2 regions of the Comamonas sp. Tr-654 genome follow, and region 2 is predicted to be linked to the other one. Evidence: riboswitches for the same ligand, from Rfam matches in the RefSeq annotation. Region 2 holds a riboswitch; the other holds the start of a gene.
What was found. Region 2 has a riboswitch for thiamine pyrophosphate ahead of F3J24_RS04530 (FAD-dependent oxidoreductase). Riboswitches for the same ligand answer to the same signal wherever they lie in the genome.
Positions count from the first base shown of each region.

Region 1: another riboswitch for thiamine pyrophosphate. It lies ahead of F3J24_RS24555 (long-chain fatty acid--CoA ligase); the one in region 2 lies ahead of F3J24_RS04530 (FAD-dependent oxidoreductase).

Region 1 is NZ_VWWQ01000012.1:9,504-13,635, forward strand. Features, by position in the region: gene F3J24_RS24550 (acyl-CoA reductase) at 1-1,068, opposite strand, end outside; gene F3J24_RS24555 (long-chain fatty acid--CoA ligase) at 1,065-2,159, opposite strand; TPP riboswitch at 2,230-2,321, opposite strand; gene F3J24_RS24560 (TonB-dependent receptor) at 2,633-4,132, shown strand, end outside.
Region 2 is NZ_VWWQ01000001.1:995,710-999,841, forward strand. Features, by position in the region: gene F3J24_RS04515 (ankyrin repeat domain-containing protein) at 1-235, opposite strand, end outside; gene F3J24_RS04520 (SH3 domain-containing protein) at 360-833, shown strand; gene thiD (bifunctional hydroxymethylpyrimidine kinase/phosphomethylpyrimidine kinase) at 901-1,773, opposite strand; TPP riboswitch at 1,839-2,000, shown strand; gene F3J24_RS04530 (FAD-dependent oxidoreductase) at 2,064-3,158, shown strand; gene thiS (sulfur carrier protein ThiS) at 3,265-3,462, shown strand; gene F3J24_RS04540 (thiazole synthase) at 3,598-4,132, shown strand, end outside.

The DNA of each region.
Region 1 (4,132 bases), on a different contig from region 2:
CATGCTCTGCTGCCAGCGGGCCAGCGCCGCCGCTTCTTCCAGATCCAGCTCGCGGCGTGCGAAACGTCGCTGCAGATTGGCAAGCTCGGCCGCCAGATAGTCGGCAAAAGCACGCGGCGAAACCGGTGCCCCACGCTGCACATAGAACACATGGGGCGAGTAGCAGCCCTGCTGGTCGTAGCGCATCACGTCCCAGGCGGCCAGCCTTGCCATGCCAGGAGCCTTGAGCGTATCCAGCGCCTGCGCACCGATCAGGCCAAAGCCCAGCTTGTGGCCATGGGGCAAAAAGCGCGTCGTCACGGGCAGGCGACGGCGCAGCGCATCCAGAGTCTGGTTGCCACCGTAGGCCAGCACCGTATCGGCCTGGGCATAGAGCGCGTCGGCCTCCTCGCCGCCCGCGCCGCGCCACCAGACCACGGCCAGGCAATCGGCCAGCGGCGGATGCACCTCGGCAAGCAGGCGCGCAAACCAGCCTGCAAACAAGGGCTCGGCACTGGCCAGCTTGCCTATCGCAGGGGCCTTGACCAGCAAGCCGCAGACCAGGCTCCACAGCGACAGCGCAGGCACGTTGCCGGCCCAGCTATGCACCAGCAGGTCCGGGCCGAAAGCCCGTACGGCCCCGCCCTTGGCTGCCGGCTGAAAGCCGTCGAGCACTGCCGGGTTGGCAAAATCCTCGGCCACAAAGCGCTTGAGCTGCGCTGCACGAAAGGTCTTGAAAAACCCTGTCAGCCCCAGCCGCACCATATCGGCGTCATAGCCGCTGACCACAGGCAGCCAGGCTTCGGCCTGCTGGCGGTAGATGTCGTTGCGATCAAGCAGGCGGGCCATCGCACGATCGACGGCATCGATGATCTCGGCTACCGGCATGGGGCGTAGATGGATGGCCGCGGCCGCGCGCACGCGACCGGCCAGATCCCGCATCTGCTGCGCCGTCAGCACGGGCACACTGACTTCCAGCCTCTGGCCGTCCCGAGACTCGAAGTCCAGCGTCTGCCACTGCACTTCATCGTCGTTCAGGCCCGGCAGATAGCCTGCCTTGATACGCTTTAGCTTGCGCTGCTCGCTCATGCGCCGGCAGCTTTCACAAACTCTTCAACCGCCAGCGAGCATCCCTTGGCGGCAGCGCCCTCGGCGCGCCCCAGCAGCAAAAAGCCGTCTTTTTCCTGCTGGCCCGCCCACAGGCCCACATCCTCGGTCAGGATGGTGGTCACCGCGTTGTAGTTGGCCAGATCGCAATGCACCAGAATGCCGCGCTCACCAGCTGCCACGTCCCTGCCGGTGATCGGCTCGACCAGACGCGAACGGATCCAGTGCGGACCGGACTTGACCGAAGGCAGCGCCGCATTGCCATCGTCATAGAACTGGGTGCTCAGCTCCGTCATGCCATACATATTGAGGCACAGACTGCGCGGAACACCCAGCAGCTGCGAAAGCTCGGCATAGAACTCTTCAAGCGGCAGCTCGCGCGACTGCCCCTTGTAGCCGCCCGTATCCAGCACGCGGCTGCCCGCAGGCAAGCGGAAGCTGCGGCCCTGTTCACGCAGGGCATCCATGACATGGACCAGGCTGAAGCTCGCGCCCAGCAGGGCAAAGGGCTGGCCGCTGCGCTCGGACTCCTCCAGCGCTGCACACAGGGCCGGCATGTCCAGCCCTTCCGAGTTCAGGTAGTAGCGGCTGCCGGCCGAACCGAATTCGGAACAGGCCAGGGCCAGATAGTGGGCCAGCGAGGAATTGGGCATGGCCTGCTCATCGGGAAACAGAATGCCCATGGGCATGCGTTCCAGACCATGCATGAAACGTCGGGCGAAATAGCGCTTCATGGACAGGTCGTAGACATCGAGCTGCGGATGGAAATGACGTCCACGTGCGGCGCGGCCTGTGGTGCCGCTGGTCATGAATACACGCTCGGCGGGCGATGGCGGCTCGCTGCGCAGCTCCATCGCCTTGAAGGCATCGATGGGCACGGCCGGAACATCGCGCCAGCTCCTGACATTGCGCAGCGTGGCACCGCGTCGCTGGCAAAAGCTGCGAAACGGCGCATTGCATTCGTACTGATAGGCGAAAAGCCGCAGGGCGAGTTGGTTGAACTGGTCGTCGGTGCAGTCATCCATTGCGATGAAAGCAAGCAGATCGGCGACCAGCGAAGCGGCCTTGTCCATGAAATTCCTTCGAGAGCGGGGACGTCATGCTCCGAAGGCTTGCTGACCATGCGAGAACGCACTGCCCTGAGGTCAGCTTGCAAGCTCTTCTTCCGCCGGTATGAACCGGGTCAAGTTCGCGGGTGTAGATCTCAGCACTGGTGTGCACCCCGGAGCGCGGCGCCATCTTACCCCAACGGCGTCGCTGCACGGGGCCCGAGCTGCCGCATGAAAGTCGCGTCACTTGTAACCTGGGGTAAGGCTCCAGCACAGGTAGGAAGGACATCTACGGCAAAAACATCAAAACACTGCTGCCCAAATACAATCGACCCAGCACTGCAAGCTGCCTGGGACCTAACTTGCCACGGCGCCGACAATGGCGCATATGCGCCATGCCTGAAAGCGCGGCCTGTCGAGGTCATGGACTGTGTCAGCAGACGCTTGCAAATCATCCAGGGCACCGAACGCCCGCCCCAAGCCCCAGAGATATTTACATGCATTTTTCGCGCCTTTGCCATCTGGCAGGCTGGCCTGTGGCCGCCGCCGGACTGCTGCTGACGGCACAGTCCGCAATGGCCCAGCAAGCCGCCGCCCAGCCAGAGCTGCCCCAGCTGTCCGAAGTCACCGTGCGAAGCACCTTGCAGCAGTCTGCACTGGAGCAGACCCCGGCCTCCGTCACCGTGCTCGATGGCGAGCGCATGCGCGAGCGCAATCTGCAGGTCAATCTCTCGGAGTCCCTGAGCGCCGCTCCGGGCCTGCAGCTGCAGAACCGCCAGAACTACGCGCAAGACCTGCAGCTATCCATTCGCGGCTTTGGCGCGCGCTCCACCTTCGGCGTGCGCGGCATACAGATCTATGTGGACGGCATTCCCTCCACCATGCCGGATGGCCAGGGTCAGACCAACAATATCGATATCGCCTCGCTGGAGCGCGTGGAAGTGCTGCGCGGCCCCTACTCCGCGCTCTATGGCAACGCCTCTGGCGGCGTGATCAATGCCTATACCGAACGCGGCGAGGGAGCGCCCTCGGTGGAAAGCAGCTTTGCGCTGGGAAGCGACGGCCAGAAGCGACTGGGCCTCAAGGCTCAGGGCGAAGCCAACGGGATTGGCTATGTGCTTAGCGCCAGCCGTTTTCTGACCGACGGCTACCGGGCCCAGAGCGCAGCGGACAAAAACCTGTTCAACGCCCGCATCGATGTCAAGCCCGACGAATACAGTCAGCTGACCCTGGTGGCCAATCATGTGGACATAGATGCGAAGGACCCCGGTGGCATAGAGCCAATGAACTGGGCCAAGAATCCTAAGATGACCACGCCAAATGCGCTGACATACAACTCGCGCAAGAGCGTCAAGCAGACCCAAGCCGGCCTAACCTATGAACGCGAGTTGGGCGCAGGCCAGGCGCTGCGCTTCATGGCTTATGCCGGTCAACGTGAAATGATGCAGTTTCAGTCCACACCCAAGGCCTCACAGACTGGCTACAGAGGCGGAGTGATCGGCCTCAAGCGCGACTATGGCGGCATCGATGCACGCTGGAGCGGCAAATACGAACTGGGCAGCGGCAGCCTGAGCCTGATTGCCGGCCTGGCCGCCAATACCGTCAGGGAAGACCGCCAGGGCTACAAGAACTTTGTGGGCAACCAGCTGGGCGTGGTCGGCGATCTGGTGCGCGACGAGCGCAATACCCTCACCAGCATCGACCCCTATCTGCAAGCCTCCTGGGCCTTTGCGCCGCGCTGGAAGCTCGATGCAGGCCTGCGCTGGAGCAATGTGCAGTTCCAGTCGCGCGACCATTTCCTGGCCGACAAAGACGATAGCGGCAATGCCGGATTCCATAAGCTGCTACCGGTGGTTTCGCTGCAGCACGAGCTCAATCAGGACACCAATGTCTATGCCTCGCTGGGTCGCGGCATGGAAACACCGACCTTCAACGAGATCTCGTACCGCCCCGATCTGGTGGGCGGCCTGAACTTCGGCCTCAAACCTGCGGTATCG
Region 2 (4,132 bases):
GATTGCGCACCGCCACGGCATCGCCCTGCGCGGCAGCAGCCAGCAATTGCTGGCCCGGCATCTGCAGGTCCCCGGCTTTTGCCGCCGCAGCGGCGGCAGGTGTTGCAGCTGGAGCATTCGCCGACGCCCTACTCTGGCAGGCCGTGAGCAGCGTTGCTGCGGCCAGAGCCGTCATCGCAAGCATCAATCGGGTGGTCAACGAGGCGCTCCCATGGGGGCGGACTGGCTGGTTCATGGCATTCCTTGATGGCTGGCTGGGTGTTCAGCCCCTGTCAGCTTTCTACAGGAACTATAGCTAGACACGCAAGTCCGATGGGGGTTACAGCATGTTTTCAATCGATAAAAGGAGAATCTGCCCCGTGTCTTGCAACCGCTGGATCCGCACCGCCGCCACTTCAAGCCTGATCGCGCTGGGTGCGCTTACCGCCGGCCTGCTGCCGGCCCTCGCACAAGCCCAGGAATTCGTCAGCATCAAGGGCAAGACCGTGAATGTGCGCGAGCAGCCCAACACCCGCTCCGCGACCCTCTGGGAACTGAGCAAGGGCTACCCGCTGCAAGTCACCCAGCGCAAGGGCCAGTGGCTACGCGTGAAGGACTATGAGTCCACGCTGGGATGGGTCCACGCCCCGCTGACCAGCAAGAGCCCGCATATGGTCGTGACTGCACGCACGGCCAATCTGCGCTCCGGCCCCGGCCAGAAGCACAGCCGGGTAGGCAAGCTGGAACAAAATGAAGTGTTGCAGACGCTGAAAAAGCAAGGCAGCTGGGCCCAGGTCCAGCGCAGCAACGGCCAGAGCGGCTGGGTGGCCAAGAATCTGGTCTGGGGCTGGTAAGCCCGGCAACAGGCGCCCCAAAAGGTAAAGGCCTGCAGTTGCAGGCCTTTTTTGCGAGTGCCGGCAATCAGCCTTCGACGATCAGCTGCGCGCGCGGCGCATAGCCGTGGTTGAGGGGGCCTTGGCCCTGGCCGGTGTAGACCTCGGCCCCCGCCTCGATGGCGCCCAGGATATAGCGCCGCGCCTCGGTCACCGCGGCCTCCAGCACCAGCCCCTGGGCCAGGAAGGAGGCAATCGCCGACGAAAGCGTGCAGCCCGTGCCATGGCCGTTATGGGTGACGATGCGCTGCGACTGCAGGCGCAGATAGTCGCTGGCCTGCTGACCTTGCCGGCCCAGCACATCCATGACAAGATTGCCGCTCAGATGCCCGCCCTTGAGCAGCACCGCAGGCGCTCCGATGGCCAGCAGATCGGCCACGGCCGCATCCAGCGCTGCAATGCCGTCGATGCTGCGACCCAGCAGCAAAGCTGCTTCATCCAGATTGGGGGTAATCACCGTCGCCAGCGGGAACAGCTCTCGCACCAGCGCCTGGGCCGTCTCGGGAACGATCAGGCGGTCGCCACTGGTGGCCACCATCACGGGGTCCAGCACCACGTTCCTGATCTGGTGGCGACGGATCGCATCCGCCACCACGCTCACCACATCGGGGGTGGCCAGCATGCCGATCTTGACGGCATCGACGCCTATGTCTTGCACAACGGCATCGATCTGGCCGCGCACGGTATCGAGCGGAATGCCGTGAATGCCCGTCACGCCCAGCGTGTTCTGCACGGTGATGGCCGTGATCGCCGTCATGCCGTAGCAGCCCAGTGCCGCACAGGTCTTGAGGTCGGCCTGGATGCCGGCGCCACCGCCGCTGTCCGAGCCGGCGATGGAGAGCACGCGTGCATAGCGCTTTTTTGCGGCGCCGGAGATAGAGGAAGAAGCAATCACTGTCATGGCAAAAATTATCGCCCATGCGCATGGTCAATGCGTGCTGTTTGCGGTTGTGCTGTAATGTCCAACGGACGAAACAGGGGTGTCCCGCAGGCAATCAGCCTGTGCGGACTGAGAAACACCCTGGGGCTGCGCCAGCCACCGGCTGCGCACCAGAGCACCATCCGTGCCCTGTGCCCCCTGCACCCGATCCAGGTCATGCTGGCGTGGGGAGTTTCACAAGCCGCAAGGCATGCCGCGTTTTGTCCTGCACATGGCCCTGTTCCTGTGTCCGGATGGAAAACGATTTGCACATGTCATTGCTACAAGCTTCTTCAAAGATCGCAATTCTCGGCGGCGGCCTCATGGGCCGTCTGCTGTCGCTGGCCCTGGCTCAGCGCGGTCATGCCATCGACCTCTATGACGCCCATGGCCCGCAAGGCGATGGTGCTGCGGCGCGCGTGGCGGCTGCCATGCTGGCGCCGCTGGCCGAGTCGGCCATTACCGAGCCCGGCGTGGTGCGCATGGGCCAGCATGGGCTCAAGCGCTGGCCCGAGCTGATAGCTCAGCTCGAGCAGCATGTGTTCCTGCAGCAAAACGGCACGCTGATTCTCTGGCACCGCCAGGATCAGGGCGACGCGGCGCGCTTTTTCGGCCTGCTGGAGAAAAACCGGCGCATCAACCCCAGCCTGCCGGCCATGCAGGAGAAGACCGGCGCGGCGCTGCAGGACTGCGAGCCCGCGCTGCAGGGGCGCTTCAACCAGGCCGTCTATCTGCCCGGCGAAGGCCAGCTGGACAACCGCCAGCTGCTGACGGCGCTGGTCGACAAGCTCAGCGCACTGGGCGTGCAGTTGCACTGGGAGAGCCCGCGCGAGGTTGGCGACTTCCGCCCCGGCGAGGCCGGTCAGCCCGACTTCGTGTTCGACTGCCGGGGCCTGGGTGCCCGCACCCAATGGAAGCAGCTGCGCGGCATTCGCGGCGAAGTGGTGCGCATCCATGCCCCCGAAGTCACGCTGCAGCGCCCCACACGCCTGATCCATCCACGCTACCCCATCTATATCGCGCCCAAGGAAGACCATCTGTTCGTGATTGGCGCGACCGAGATCGAGTCCGACGATATGTCGCCGGCCAGCGTGCGCTCCACGCTGGAGCTGCTGAGCGCGGCCTATACCGTGCACTCCGGCTTTGCCGAAGGCCGGATTGTGGAGATCGCCACCCAGTGCCGCCCCACCCTGCCCGATAATCTGCCCGCCGTGCGTCTGCTGACTCCGCGCGTCATGGAAGTCAACGGCCTCTACCGTCACGGCTTCATGATCTCGCCCGCCATGCTGGACGTGGTGCTGGAGCTGCTGGACCACAGCGACTCGCCGCTGGCGCGCGAGTTCGATGTCGCCGTGCATCGTGGCTGAACTGCGAGCCCGAACTTTGGCGCACAGCACTTGCACCCCTGGCGCACGCAAGCGCCGCCGTGCAGAGGTTTAACTTAGCACCCGCTTTATTTTCCGTTTCCATGCCATGAAGATCACTCTCAACCAGCAAGCCACCGAGCTGCCAGCCCATGCCACCGTGGCCGATGCGCTGGCGCAGATGCAGGCCAAACCCCCGTTTGCCGTGGCGGTCAACACGGTGTTCGTGCCCAAGACGCAATACGCCGGTCACGCGCTCGATGAGGGCGACAGGATGGAAGTCATCTCTCCCGTCACCGGCGGGTGAGATGAATCCCCCTGAGTCGCAACGCGCCTTCCCCCAAGGGGGACGACACCTGCGCTGCGAAGCGGCTCTTGCTGGGTGTCTCTCACTCGGGTCGTGCCTGTGCAATGGCTTGCTGATCAAAGATAAAGACCAATCATGAATACAAAAACTACCGACGACGCCCTGGTTCTCTACGGCCAGCGTTTTGAAAGCCGCTTGCTGCTGGGAACCTCGCGCTACCCCTCGCCGGCGATTCTCGAAGCGGCCGTGGAGCGCTCCAGGCCCGCCATGGTCACGGCCTCGCTGCGCCGCCAGGGCAGCAATGCCGCCGAGACCGGTGCCAGCTTCTGGGAGCTGCTGCGCAAGCTCAACGTGCCCGTGCTGCCCAACACGGCAGGCTGCATGACCATCCAGGAGGCCGTGACCACAGCCCAGATGGCACGCGAAGTCTTCGACACGCCCTGGATCAAGCTGGAGCTGATCGGTGACGACTACACGCTGCAGCCCGACACGCTCAATCTGGTGGAAGCGGCCTCCATCCTCATCAAGGACGGCTTCCAGGTCCTGCCCTACACCACCTACGACCTTGTGCTGTGCCAAAAGCTTGTCGACGTGGGCTGCCAGGCGGTCATGCCCTGGGCTGCGCCCATCGGCACCGGCCGTGGCCCCGTCAATCCCTATGCCATGCAGA